One region of the Bacillus sp. MUM 13 genome, then DNA from elsewhere that is predicted to be linked to it. Evidence: riboswitches for the same ligand, from Rfam matches in the RefSeq annotation. Region 1 holds a riboswitch; the other holds the start of a gene.
What was found. Region 1 has a riboswitch for preQ1 ahead of BIV59_RS11285 (QueT transporter family protein). Riboswitches for the same ligand answer to the same signal wherever they lie in the genome.
Positions count from the first base shown of each region.

Region 2: it holds a riboswitch for preQ1, as region 1 does, so the genes downstream of both, queC (7-cyano-7-deazaguanine synthase QueC) here and BIV59_RS11285 (QueT transporter family protein) in region 1, are expected to answer to the same signal.

Region 1 covers NZ_MLYQ01000038.1:45,053-52,563, forward strand. Annotated here, with positions in the region: gene BIV59_RS11275 (AI-2E family transporter) at 1-74, opposite strand, end outside; gene BIV59_RS11280 (exonuclease domain-containing protein) at 333-989, opposite strand; PreQ1 riboswitch class I at 1,190-1,234, shown strand; gene BIV59_RS11285 (QueT transporter family protein) at 1,244-1,735, shown strand; gene BIV59_RS11290 (hypothetical protein) at 1,806-5,372, opposite strand; gene BIV59_RS11295 (hypothetical protein) at 5,547-5,753, opposite strand; gene BIV59_RS11300 (spore germination protein) at 5,900-6,109, opposite strand; gene BIV59_RS11305 (DUF2087 domain-containing protein) at 6,278-7,033, shown strand; gene BIV59_RS11310 (GIY-YIG nuclease family protein) at 7,143-7,484, shown strand.
Region 2 covers NZ_MLYQ01000071.1:5,495-13,005, reverse strand. Annotated here, with positions in the region: gene BIV59_RS16530 (phosphotransferase) at 1-330, shown strand, start outside; gene BIV59_RS16525 (CBS domain-containing protein) at 551-1,273, shown strand; gene BIV59_RS16520 (LrgB family protein) at 1,481-2,101, opposite strand; gene BIV59_RS16515 (CidA/LrgA family protein) at 2,185-2,553, opposite strand; gene BIV59_RS16510 (LysR family transcriptional regulator) at 2,673-3,554, opposite strand; PreQ1 riboswitch class I at 4,015-4,058, shown strand; gene queC (7-cyano-7-deazaguanine synthase QueC) at 4,093-4,773, shown strand; gene queD (6-carboxytetrahydropterin synthase QueD) at 4,778-5,257, shown strand; gene queE (7-carboxy-7-deazaguanine synthase QueE) at 5,250-5,978, shown strand; gene BIV59_RS16490 (hypothetical protein) at 6,314-6,718, shown strand; gene BIV59_RS16485 (amino acid ABC transporter ATP-binding protein) at 6,916-7,511, shown strand, end outside.

The sequences.
Region 1 (7,511 bases):
AAAACCACCAGTATAAACAGCGTAATCAGCCTTGAAAATCCTTTACTTTGCAAATAATCTTTAACTGCACTCATTTTTCTACTTTATCTCCTTCTGACATATCACTTTTAAAAAAAATTTCCCTATTTACATCTTACACATAATCAGCCCTAAGCACTACATTAAGTATGAAAATACATTAAAATTTTTTCAATGTTCAAAGAAAAAGTAACCCGAAGAAATCGTCGCCTGGTTTATTGCACCAAGGAGACTTGCTGCCTGTGACGGGATATAATGCATAAAAAAGAGAGGCTCAAAAATCCGCTAATTGATGGAGTTTAAGAGCCACCCTATTAAAAGCTGAAATGATCTCCTGTTTTCCTGGTTCCTGATTTCCTTGGAAATGAACTTGTACTCTTTTGAGATGCAGGTTTATATTTCTTCATGTGGCCGCGTTCGAGTACTTCTTTTAGATAGGGGATGCCGCTCGGATTTTGCTGTTTAAGAAGCTCAAGCAGGTAGGTGATATCGTCAAGGGCCCTATGTGTCTGATGATTTGCTATTTTATGGAATTGAAGAAGTGTCAGCAGCTTGCTGTTAAGAAATCCGTATTCCTTCCAAGGCACCCCTCTCATCGTACAATGCCACTTCATCTCATTTATTTCTGGGTACATATGATAAAGGAAGCTGCGGTCAAACGATGCATTATGGGCAAAAACCGTATCTGCCTTAGCAAACAAACCGGAAATTTCTTCATCATAAAAGCTCTTTCCTTCCACTGATTCAAAAGGAATTCCATGTATCTTATAAGCACTGCTGTAATTTTGTCTTGCAGAATATGATAATGGCTCTCTTAAATACGAAGCCTCTTGGACTATATCCAGAACCTCACCGCTATTTGCATCATACGAAAACAGCTTTAAGGCAAGCTCAATGATTTCATCGCTTTTTGGGCTTAAGCCAGTTGTTTCGACATCGACCACCAAACCAAGATTTTTTTGCAGTGTCAAATTCATCATCCCTATTTCATAATATTTCGCGGGGCAGGCCGGCATGAATCAAAGTTTATTCTACTATACTAAAATTTCCGGATTCATTTCTACTTTTTAGCCTAAAATTAATTTCAATCAAACATTTCCTATGCAATTATAACCAATGTATTGACGGAAACATTCATTTTACTATACTATTACACTTTGAGTGTTAATAAACTAACGTGGTTCGTGACCCTCCCACGCAAAAAAACTAAGGAGAATAAGAGATTATGAACATTAAGCCCATGGTCGCCAACAGCATCCTGGCCGCCTTGTATATTGCCGTCTCATTGGCCATTGCGCCATTTGGATATGGCAGCATCCAATTCCGAATTTCCGAGATGTTTAATCATCTTGTTGTGTTCAATAAGAAATTCTTCCTGGGAATCATCCTGGGTGTTATCATAACCGACTTCTTTTCGCCAACGGCTGCCTATGACTTGATTTTTGGAGTCGGGCAATCAGTGATAAGTTTGCTGATTGCGATACTGACTGCACGATTTGTTAAAAATGTGCTGCTCCGCATGTTTATAAATACCATTGTTTTCACGATTACAATGTTCCTTATCGCACTGGAGCTTCACCTGGCCATTGGCCTGCCGTTCCTGCTGACCTGGCTGACAACTGCGGCGGGAGAATTTGCAGTCATGCTCGCGGGTATACCCGTTATGCTATCGCTTAACAGTAAGGTGAATTTTAATAAGCTTATTGAGCGCAATTAAGCCGAAGTGCATTTAGTGATAAGTCATGATAAAGAAGCAGGAATCAAAATGATTCCTGCTTCTTTGTTCATTATTTCCATTTACTGAACCAGTTTTTTATCTTCATTTTATTCTTATCAAGAAGTTCTTTCGAGGTTGTATGCTCCCTTTGCTTTTTCCATTCCAGAAAACTCGCGGCAGCTATCATCAAAATACCGCCAATAATCAGATACAGCCACCACGGGAGATTGCCCCACATAGACTTTGTATTCATATATACATTGAATACAAGAACTGCTCCCCCTGACAAAAAATACGATTTATACTTCATGAAAAATCCGGTTAAAATGGAGGCAAGAGAAATGGCGCCAATTACAATGGCATCATTTACTGTATTGCCTGCCATACTATCTGCCACTAAAATCAAAAAGACGAATGCAACAATCAGCAGCTCAATCAGCTGCGAGGTTTTTCCATAATAGAATATCTTCCTGAGCAGAATCGAGGAAATCACCATGACCGGTATTAATAGTACTTCCATGGATAGTATCTCAGGAACAGGTATTTGTTCCATAACAAGATAATAAGGATAGAGGCTTGCAGTAAATAATGCCGCCATATAAATTTTTCTTTCCATTTGTCCTTCTGTCCACATTCTGATAATCCCAAAGTAAGCCGCTATCAGACAAGCTGCTAGAATTTCCAATGTGGTGTATCGGAATACAGATGATACTAGTCTAACCTGAAGGCTCAACAAAAACAGCCAGCCAAATATACGGTACGCATCAACAAATGTTTTTGATGCTTCTCTTTTTATCAATCCCTTAAAGCGGCTTCTGCTCAAAAGCAGCATGATTGCTGTTAAGCTTAAAGTAAGGCCAATCCCCCCGCTGACCGGCAAGCTGCTGCCATAATTCGAAAAGAATATAAGAGCCAGCAATAAAGGAAGCGAAGCAAGGTTTTCCCACTTTCTCTTCATCAGGAGATACAGCGTAAAGGCCAGGAAAACAGCTGCACCCCCTGTCCAGACAACTTCCATCTCCTGCGGAAAGCCTGCTGTATAAGATTCCATCATGTACGCTGCACTTGTCAGCAACAGAAATGGAATTAAATACCACTCGATTATATTCTTCCATGTTTTAAACACAAACCATAAAACGATAATGATTGCCGCTGTAATGGACATTGTAACCGAAGTAAAATAATCCATTTTTTGAACTTCCCTGAAAAATAAGCATACCTGCAAGTAAAGGGCTGCAAATCCCGCATACGCAAAAATAAACCTTTCGCGATTGATCACTGTCCTTGCTGCACACAACGGGTAAAGCACCAGTACAAACAGATATAAAAACGGTGAAGCACCAGTCACAATGATCATCAGGCAGCCTGCTGGAATAGCTGCTAGATTGAGCAGATGGCTGTACCAGAAGAAATACAGCTTTCCGCTTCGTGAATACCTGCCTGCAATTTCACTGATAAGATAAAAAAACAATGGAGCTGCAAGGCAGCATGCAATTGTGTAATTCTGATTTTTGAAGTCAAGGGCGTCCAATATATATCCATAGGCCCCAGATCCCGTAAATAAAACAGCCAGCCATAGATAGTGCCTTTGATATTGACGGACGGATAAAATATTTATCATCGTTGCGGCAAGCATTAAACCTGCAGAGCCATACGGATTTAAGCCATCTGTATAAATCAAAAGATGTGAGATGAACGAAAGAACTTGCCCGCTGATAAAAAATACCGAAAAATAGCCGCTGTATGGTTTTCTCAGCAAAAACCCTGCGCTAATGGCTATTAGGGCCGTCATCATTAAATGCATACTTGCAGCAATATGGCCATCATACCAGGCGCTTTTCTCCGTTAAGTACAAATAAGACAGAAGCAGAGATAAACAAGCACTGACTGGAAAACCATATCGGCAAACTTCGCGAGCTGCCTTCTGTTCCTTTCCATAGGCAATAAAGAATAGTGCAGAAATCACTAAAAGGAACAGACAAGCTGTTAGCCACTCTTCACCCGCCACTTTTGCCAAAGTGAGAAGGAAGATGAGGCTTCCTTCAATATATAAGGTGCTTTCCCTGAATAAGCGCCATCTATTACTTGTATTAAACAGATAGCCGCCAGCAAATAAGACTGCTGAAAAGGCAAACATCATAGTCAATGTTTGTGAAATGGTAAAGTGATTAGCCATAGCCAAGTCATAGAGTGCAAGATTAATAAGCACTGCTGCCGGATAAGTGAACACCTTGTTTGCTGTTAAAAGCGCAATTGAAACAAACTGTGCCATCATGATAAAGAGTGCAATTGCCATTTGAGCATAGTTTTCTTGAAAAAAAAGACCATTCATATAGATGAAAACCAATGCTGATGCAATCATGCTTGTGTAAAGAAAATCTGTTGATAAAGGATGCTTGTTCCTTGACAGCAGCAGCCAAATTACCGCAAAAATGACTGGAAGCAGCCCTATTGCAACAATGTCTGCCTGTTCAAGGAAAGACGTGTAAACTAAGTGGAAATATCCATAGCTAAATAATGCACTGAAAACATAATCATAATATTTGCCTTTGTATTTCAAAGATAATATCAAGAATACGAGTGAAGATAATAGTACAGACATGGAATACAGCCAGTTGCCTTCAAATAAAGTTAAGATCACAAAGGTTTCAGCTATAATCTTAAATTGGATAAATTGAAATATATATGACCGGAATATTTGCAGGACTTTTCTTGTTTTAAGACTACTCACATTCCAAACCAGGAGCAGATTGAATACTGCTAATAGGAGAAATAACATCTCCATCGAAGGTGTAATGAAGGATAATCCAAAATAACTTGTTGCTGCAAATGTCGCAAGCGAAATAAAAATAAACACTTTCGACTTAAAAAAAGCGGCGATTTTATAGTAGATAAACAAACACACCAGACCGCCCATAAATCCAAGAAGCCCTCTTCCTTCTCCCTGAAGCGATAAGTACTCTCCGAAAATTTTATAATAGGAAGCTGACAAAATAGCGATTGGGATAAACATCCCGGCCAATGTCAAAAACGCAAAAGCAGTTTGTCTGATTTTCAGCTTCGCAGAGATAAATGCCATAACAGCAAAGAAAACCGATACCAGACTTATAAGTGAAACCTTAAGAACAGAATTTAAAGCCCCCCATGTGGAAGTGGCCAAAATAAGCCCGCCAAATAGAAGAAAAACCACTCCAGCTATCAAAACTGCTGCAATGTTTCTTTCCCTGATTTGTTCAGCCGTTTTTGCAGGCTTAGCAGGTGCCTGCTTGCTGAGGGCTGCAGAATCAGGTACCGCTGTTGGATTCTTCTCTTTTTCGTTTATCTCGGGATATTTCCGTGTTTCTGCCGCGATATTTACCTGCGGCGTTTTGGCGGCCAGATTGACGGGCTGTTCACTGTCAGCTCGATTTGTATCAGTGCTGCTTGCAGGCACATCCTGACTATAGTTTTCGGCCTTTTGGCTGTCCTCCTGCATCGCCTGATGTAGTACCTGATTATAATGCCTTTCATATGCGCTGCCGATTCTTATGTAATCTGTTTTCGGTATAAGTCTTTTTTCTCTTAGAATATCCAGCTCTTTATGAAACACTTCTCTTTTCTCGGCTAATGAAATTTTTGATCTTGATAAATCGCTCATGGAGGACCCCTTTCACCTGCTAATTAATGGAAGAAATTCACTGCTTTAATTCTACCATATCAAATCATAATGATGTGCGGGATTTCTGTATCCAAGAAATCCCATACTCACTTGCGGCTAATTAGGCTTACTTCATTTTATCTCCATCAAGAAAGATTTTAGAATCTAAAGGTATCACTCATTTGCAGGACTTGGCGGGATATTCATTTCAATTTGTCTTTGTGTGTCAATGGGTGTTCTATTTGGAACCTGGCTTGGATAGTTTACATCATTAGGGACGTTTTGTTTGCCTCGATCATTGTCATCAATCCCCTTGTTTTGGCTGCATCCACCTGCAGCTATTAAAAACATCATACACATGCCCAGTAACTTTCTCTTCATTCCTTCTCACTCCTTTCTAAAAAGCCCATTTATCCGTTTATTATCGTCTCCAAAGTTCTTCTTTATTATCATTCCGTAAAAGTCATTATCGGGTAATTAGGCAAAAAAAAGAGCCCAGCCAAAAGGCGGGCAAACTGTAACTGTTCTTAGCATGCTGATGGCTGGTCAACCACACTCGAATTTTCCCCATTTGTAATGCTGAAAAGATTATTATTGGTTATGAAGCCCCCGGAGTTGTTGGAGCCTGAGCCGTGAAAATTTTTGGAAGTGGATTTGGGTGAATTGTTAATCGAGTTCCCGAATTGAACTGTTGCTGAACCGCCAACGTTAATAATCTGAATAGGCATATTGCACATATAGGTCACTTCCTTCGATGTATGTGCGGGTTAATGTAGGGTATGCTTTTTGTACAGTTTTGGGAACATGCGGATTATATTGACATATATTAAACGTAGTTATAAAATATTTGCTATATAACAAACAAATTTATTTTTTGTTTATTTAATCTTAAAGAAGGTGATATCTTGGAATTATCCGATTTATTTTGGAATGCTTCGCTGCAAGAGCTTAAGCAGGGGTATATCCCAAAAAATGGTTCGTATATTTGCCTGTTATGCGGCGAAAGGACTGAAAACGGAGTCATATATCAGCACGAAAGCATTTTTTATGAAGCACAAAGATATATACGTGTTCATATCGAGATGGAACATGGTTCGGTTTTCAATTATTTAATACATCTTGATAAGAAGCTGACAGGGCTGACCGATCACCAAAATCATTTGCTCGGCCTTTTTTATCAGGGGAAAAATGATAAAGATATTCAGCAAGAAGCAGGCATTGGAAGTACATCGACAATCCGGCATCACCGCTTTGCCTTAAAGGAAAAGGAACGCCAGGCAAAAATATTTCTGGCCATGATGGAATTGCTGAAAGAAAAAGACCAGCATGCCCCTGCTTTTGTCTCCCCCCACAAAACGGCGAAAATGATTGATAGCAGGTACGATATTACACAGGAAGAACAAGCTGATATTATCCGCAAATTCTTTCCTGATGGAACGGACAGGAGATTAAAAAGGTTCCCTTCCAAAGAAAAGCAGCGTTTAGCCGTTTTACGGGAAATCGCGAACAGGCTCCAAGCGGAAAAGGTATATGATGAAAGGAATTTAAATCAGATTCTCAAGGAAATGTATGATGATTATGCAACAATCAGAAGATACCTGATTGAATATGGATTTATTGACCGCCATCCTGATGGAAGCGAGTATTGGCTGAAAAAGTAGACTTCCGGATGGGGCTTACCTTTTACTGGGAGTTCCCTCTCTCGAAACATTAAACCCCGGTTATACTTCCGGTCGATGCCGGTTAAGCAAGAGTACAGGAGGAAAAAGTATGGACCGCAAAAAGGAACTGAAACAGCAGTATAAAGAAATAACCATTGAAGCCGGTGTATACCAAATTAAGAATACAGGAAACCAGAAAATTTTCGTGGGCAGCACCCGCAATTTAAAAACTCTTAATGGTGTTTTATTCAGTCTCGAAAATGGCGTGAATTTCAATAAAAAACTGCAGGCAGAATGGAAGGAATTCGGCAGGAATGCCTTCACAATTGAGGTGCTGGAGGTATTGAAAAAGAAAGACGTCCCTTATTATAACGAGAAGGAAGCACTGGGTGATCTTGAGAAGAAATGGCTGGAAGAGCTGCAGCCATTCGGTGAACGGGGATACAACTAACATATAATAATGAGTATATGAAATACG
Region 2 (7,511 bases), on a different contig from region 1:
TGGGAACATGTTCACCTGAATTACAGGCATTGGGACTTGTATCATTTAATTGATATGTCTCATCCTGTTTTCCCTAAAAATACATCGAGTGAACTGAGAGAAGATATTCTAAATATGTATTGCAAGCTTGCAAACCAGCAGGGAGCTGCCATAGAACAAGAAAGTTTCTTTAAAGAATATTTTGTTTTCTCCTCTGTTTTTTCAATTTGGATGATTCTTTTGATTTCTTCGGATTTATTAATGGAGAATTCAAAATGGCCTAAAAATCAATTGCACAGCCAGCTTAATGAATCCTTGAGCTCGCTGGCACAATGCTTAAATAAAATATAATAGTCAGGTGCAGCTGCCCCAGTGAATGAATTTTTCATTCTGCTTATTTAAAGTTATCGTGAACAGGGCTATCAAAATATTTACATAAAGAATCAATGACAATAATAAATAATGTATACAATGATGTTTTGTTCAAGAAAGATATTTTTTGATAATGCAAGTTACTAAATCACTTTTTTGGGGAAATAACAAAATAAAAAGGATTTAGGGAGCGATTGACATGACTTCAGAAACTCAAACAAGCCAATCTGAAAGGTTTGAAACAGCATTTAACAGGTTACATAAATCCCTTATGCATAATGTGAAAAATGCAAGAAGCGATAAATTCACCGATCTTGTTTATAAAGGGAAGAGCCACGCGTTAATTCGTTTCTATGAACATGATTTGTGTCAATTTGCCAAGCTTCGCAATGCCATTGTCCATGAAAAAATTGAAGAAGGCTATTATATAGCCGAACCGCATATAGATATTGTCGAGAAAATTGAGAGCATGGCCGATGAATTCGAAAAACCTCAATCAGCACTTTCGATTGCAACTAAACCTGTTTACTATTTTTATGAAGATGATAAATTATCTGAAGTACTTGTGCTTATCCGTAAACATTCACACTCACGTTTTCCTGTTTACGATTCAAATGACTGCTATCTTTGGCTGCTTACTTCTGCAGAAATTGTAAAATGGATGGCGGATCACTTTTCTGAAACCAGCCTTGATCTAAATAGCATAAAAATTAAAGATATCCATTCTAAGCGTTTCAGGCATCACGTTGAATTTACATCACAGAACAGCACAGTGCTTGATGTGGAGGATATTTTTGAAGAATATCAGCGCAGAAATCAAAAACTTGAAGCTGTGCTGATTACCAAAAATGGAAAGCCATCCGAAAAACCAAATGGTATTATTACTACTTTGGATCTCCTGGAGGCAGAAATAAGCGAGTAGCCAATTAAAAAAACGTCAGGATAAGGTACCGGCTCCCGAAAATCAAGTGTGCAAATCTGCCTTTTCGGCAACCGCCTAACGAGGCGTTTTTCCTTGCTTAAAAGTCCAAGAACAAAGATGACTGTAGCTCCTAACTACAACAAGCTTGTTTACCAAAGCAAAGGCGAAGCATATACAATATATGCTTCGCCTTTTTAAAATTCGATATTAAACACCAGAAGTAAGCTTAGCTGCATGAATCAACATAGGAATAAGGGAATCTCCCATTAATAGAGTAATCCACGCAGCAAAAATCATGGCAAGGGTTGAAAAAGTACCTTCCTGTTCTCCGTATTCCATTGCCTTGCTGGTTCCAACTCCATGGGCGCTCATTCCAAATGCCAATCCTCTGGCAATTGGTGATTCAATAGATAGCCATTTAATAGCAGAAGGGCCAATAATTCCTCCCATTATTCCTGTAACGATTACAAATACAGTAGTTAATGCCGGCAGGCCGCCAATTTCCTTGGAGACCTCTATGGCAATTGGAGTAGTAATTGACCGGGGAAGAATGCTGATAATTAAGTCTGGTGCCATTCTCAAAAGCTTAGAGAAGGCGAAGGATGACAAAATGGCAACTATTACACCTGTAGTAATGCTTGTAATAATGATGCCAAGGTTTTTTTTAAGCAGCGCCCTATGCTTATAAATCGGAATGGCAAAAGCAACAGTCGCCGGACCGAGCAAATGAGAAAGCAATCTTGCTGAATGAATATACTGTGTTCCAGATACATGCAGGCAGCTGATCAGGGCAATCAATGCAAGCGGGCTGATCAAAAGAGGATGCATAAAAAAGTATGATCTTCTTTTATATATTTTTTTTGAAATCATGTAAATGACATAAGTTATTAAGGTGAAAAAGACCATGGAAATTATGATGCTTCACTTCTTTTCTTATTAGATATTTTTTCTGCAGTAAACGCCGTAGCGCCCATTACGATAAAGGTGCTGACGCCAATAAGCAGGAGGGCCTTAATACCCTGTAAGCTCAGGATTTCATCATAATTCACAATACCGACAGCAGAAGGAATAAAAAAGAGGAGCAATTCAGCAAGGAGCCAATTTCCGCCTTTTTCAATCCATTCAAGCTTAATTATTTTCAGCATCAATGCGGCAAATAACAAAATTAAACCGATCATTGAAGCAGGAACTGGTATATGAATAAAATGTTTAATTCCTGCACCTAGATAAAGGAAAATATGCAGAATTAATATTTGAATAATGATAGTAATAAGTTTCATTTTTCAGCACTCCTAAATAATAAAAAGAAGCGATATTTCGCTCCTCTTGTTAAAACTATATTACTATCATAATTATCATAAGTAAAATACATATTTAACATAATGAATATAACTTATAGTTATATGGTCATACTGGCCACCATAAAGTCGATGAAAGTCCTGCCAGCAATTGAAATGTATTTTTCTTTTTTGGTAATCAGAGCAAGATTCCAGGGAGAGACAGGGACAAGCTTAATAATTTTAATGTTTTTTTGATCAGCGCGTCTGCAGATTGAATCAGGAAGAATAGAAATCCCAAGATTAGCCCCTACCATTTCTGACATGAAATCCCACTGAGAGCTTTTAAAAAGTATTTTGGGTTCAAAGCCTTGCTGAATAAACTTTTTTCTCATGATTTCGTATAAGGCAAATTCTTCACTATAAAATATAAAGTCTTCCCCGTTTAATTCCTTTAAATGAACTGTATCGCGTTCTGCAAAACGATGCTCGGGGTGAACCAGCAATTTTAACTCATCGTAGACAATGGGGTGTATGCTGAAAACTTCTTCATTAACAGGCAATACAGCCACGCCCATTTCAAATTCTCCTTCTTCAACACTCTTTACAACTCTCGCAGCTCCATATTCTGTTATATTGATTTTAATATTAGGATACAAACGGTGAAAATTGGCCATCACTTTCGGGAAATACAGGCTGCCTACTATCGGCGGAACCCCTATATTAATTTCTCCCCTAGCCAAATGTGTCATATCATTTAAAGTTGTATGCATTTCATTTACTTGGGAAATAATTCTTTGTGCATACTCATATACTACCTGACCGGCATCGGTCAGCTCGCTTACTTTATTTGAACGCAAGATAAGCGGCATACCAAGTTCTTCTTCTAGACCTTTTATCATCTTACTGAGTGCCGGCTGTGAAATATGAAGAGTCTGTGAGGCTTTTGTTATGCTATTTTGTTTGGCTACTTCATAAAAATACTTTAATTGGCGAAAATCCATAAAAACACTCCTTCTTCTTTATTATAAGTAACAATCATGTAAAAAACCCTTATCAGATATACAGGCACATTTTTTCTGCAAAAACGTCTCTTTTCTTGTAGATTGTTTTTTTTAATGAGTTCTTCGGGCGATCACAGTTTGGAATCAGAGATTAGAAGGAAAAATGCCGAACTTCTGCGGGATTAGCGGGACAGGTGAGATGCAGGCAGAGCTTGGGATGCTCATTGCCCTCCCGCGGAAAGCAGGCATCCCGGAACGGAAATAAGCCAGCTTGTTCCATATTAATAAAGTTAACGAAAACTGCTTTAATAATGAAAGCATGTGATATTTCTCGGGAAAGCGCAAATAACGGCAAGACTCGTGAAAAGATGCAAAGAAGCATTCGTTTTAACTTGCGGTTTTTTTGAATTATGCTAAAATAATTCGAGTACAGTTAAACTTGATAAAAATCCGTTTAATAACGGTAGAGGTTGTTAGCTACCCTCTCAAAAAAACTAAGGAAAAACAGGTGTGCTTTCTTTAGCATTCCTGTTTTTTCATGTTAAAGGAGATTTATAGGATGAAAAAAGAAAAAGCCATAATTGTATTCAGCGGCGGACAGGATAGTACAACCTGCCTATTTTGGGCCAAGCAGCAGTTTGAAGAAGTTATAGCGGTAACTTTCGATTATAACCAAAGGCACAGCCTTGAAATACAATGTGCAAAGGATATTGCCAATGAACTCGGCATAAAGCATCATATCCTTGATATGTCACTATTAAATCAGCTTGCTCCAAACGCGCTGACCAGAAACGATATTGACGTAAAAGAAGGAGAAGACGGTGAATTGCCTTCTACATTTGTACCAGGAAGGAATTTAGTTTTTATTTCTTTTGCCGCCATCCTGGCACGGCAGCTTGGCGCCAGACACATTGTCACAGGTGTTTGTGAGACCGACTTCAGCGGATATCCGGATTGCCGCGATATATTTATTAAATCATTGAATGTATCGCTGAATCTTTCTATGGATGATTCTTTCGTCATACATACGCCGCTCATGTGGATTGATAAAGCGGAGACATGGAAAATGGCAGATGAACTAGGGGCACTTGACTTTGTCAGAAACAAAACATTAACCTGCTATAACGGCATCATAGCAATGGGGTGCGGTGAATGCCCGGCATGCTTATTGCGCAAAAAAGGGCTTGACGATTATCTCATGTCCCGAAAGGAAGCGTGACGCTATGACAGGTTTCAAAATTGTTGAAAAGCTTCAAAAAATAAATGAAGATATCCATAAAGAACAGCTTAAGTATCATCATAAAAGAGTGCTTGTCAGCAAGGAATTCACTTTTGACGCTGCACACCATTTACATTGCTATGAAGGGAAATGCAAGAACCTCCATGGACATACCTATAAGGCAATATTCGGGATCAGCGGCTATACGGATGATACAGGGTTAATGATTGATTTCGGTGAAATTAAGCAAATCTGGAAAAATGAAATTGAAATACATCTTGATCACCGATACTTGAATGACACCTTGCCATTGATGAACACGACAGCTGAAAACATTGTTGTTTGGATGTATGAAATGATGAGTGAATACTTAAAAAAAGACCTCAAATGGACAGAAGCTGGAGTAAGATTGGAATTCGTAAGGCTTTTTGAAACTCCTACTTCGTATGCTGAAGCAAGAAGGGAGTGGATGGAGGTTGAGTAAAATACCAGTAATGGAAATTTTCGGGCCAACCATACAGGGAGAAGGCATGGTAATAGGCCAAAAAACTATGTTTGTAAGAACGGCAGGCTGTGATTATTCCTGTGCCTGGTGCGACTCATCATTTACCTGGGATGGATCAGGCAAACAGGATATCAGACAGATGTCAGCAGAAGAAGTTTGGGAAGAGCTCCAAACTTTAGGCGGCAGCGGCTTTTCTTATGTTACGATTTCCGGTGGCAATCCGGCCCTTTTGAAAAATCTCAGCACCCTCATAGAACTGTTGAACACGCATTCAGTGAAAGTTTGTTTAGAGACACAGGGAAGCAAATGGCAGGATTGGTTTTATGACATTGATGAACTGACTCTTTCTCCAAAACCGCCAAGCTCGAAAATGGAAACAAATTTTACAATTCTGGATGAAATCATAAAAAACCTGAGAAACAATAAAAAAGGGAAAAGCTTCAGTATCAAAGTTGTTGTATTCGATGAATTGGATTACGAATATGCACTAACCGTTTACAAGCGATATCAAGGAGTACCCTTTTACCTTCAGGTAGGAAATCCGGATATCTCAACAGCTGATAATACAGAGCTTACCATAATGCTGCTTAAACATTACGAGGAACTTATCGATAAGGTTATGGCAGATGGCCGATTTACAGATATAAAAATACTTCCTCAGCTGCACACTTATATTTGGGGAAACAAACGGGGGGTATAACCATCTCCCTCGTTCAAAACAAAAAAAGTATTTTTTCCTGTTAGGCATGCTTATCACATGCCTAAGTGCTCCAGCGGGCAATAGATCTAATATTTTACGGAATCAGTGCCGGAGCTGAGGAAAATATCCATGCAATAGCAAATTCCAGCTGCACTATAAAAAGCACTTTTCTTATCCATAGTACACCAAAGCCTGGCAGACATTATGTCTGCCAGGCTTTATTTATGAGTTATAATCCTAAGACATGTTTTTTTTACATAAACCATTTAAAATAGGGCTATGGCACCTTATGAAGGAATGAGTCTTCGAATATAGATAATGGAGGCGGAAGAATAATGATAAAAAATATTATTTTGAAAAATGAATCTGAGGTTTATAAAATTATGCAGGATTTGATAGAAAGAGCTTATGTGGAGGCCAGTGAAGAAAAGCTATTGTTGTGCATGGAATGCGGGGATGTTGATTTTTATATTGCACTTGCCCACAATGAAGAACTTCAAGATGCCATAAAAGAAAATTTTGAGGTTGATGAGTACGGAGAAGTCCTGGATGAAGAAAAATACCGGAAAATGCTTGATGATCTGCAGGATAATTTTCTCGAAATGCATATAAAAAGCGGACTGTTTGATTACTATCCCGCGGGAGAATATGATGTAGCAGGAGAAAAACGGCAATCAGAAACAGATATCATTGCCCCTAAAGGAAAATTTTCTGCTCCATTTGAAGATGCTGCATTATAAAAGCAATTAATAAAAAAGGAGCATCTTGACAGATGTTCCTTTTTTTACAATTTCAGACAATCATTTGACTTCTTTCCACATTTCAGTATATATTTTTTATATAACGTTATATGTCAGAAAATTTACAAAAGTATTTCTATTCATTATAATGTAAATTTTCTGGTACATAAAATTTGAAAAGAAAGGAGAGATGCTCATTGATTGAATTTTCAGGGGTGAATAAGTTTTTCGGCAATTTTCATGTCTTAAAAGATATTGACCTTAAAATATCTAAAGGAGAAGTAGTTGTCGTTATCGGACCATCCGGTTCCGGAAAAAGCACTATGCTCCGCTGCATTAATCGTTTAGAAAGCATATCAGATGGTGTTCTGACTGTAAACGGCATATCTGTTGCAGATAAAAAATCAGATATCAATAAACTCCGCCGCAACATCGGGATGGTCTTCCAGCACTTCCACCTATACCCGCATAAAACCGTACTTGAAAATATCACAATAGCACCCATGAAGGTATTAGGCCTGTCAGAAAAGGAAGCAAGAGAAACTGCGCAAAAATATCTGAAAAAAGTAGGGATTTTGGATAAGGCAGATTCCTATCCATCGCAGCTTTCCGGAGGACAGCAGCAGCGTGTCGCCATAGCCAGGGGACTCGCCATGAATCCCGAGATTATGCTGTTTGACGAACCTACTTCAGCACTTGATCCAGAAAGCATAGGCGAAGTGCTGGATGTTATGAAAACATTAGCTAATGAAGGGATGACAATGGTTGTAGTAACGCACGAAATGGGTTTTGC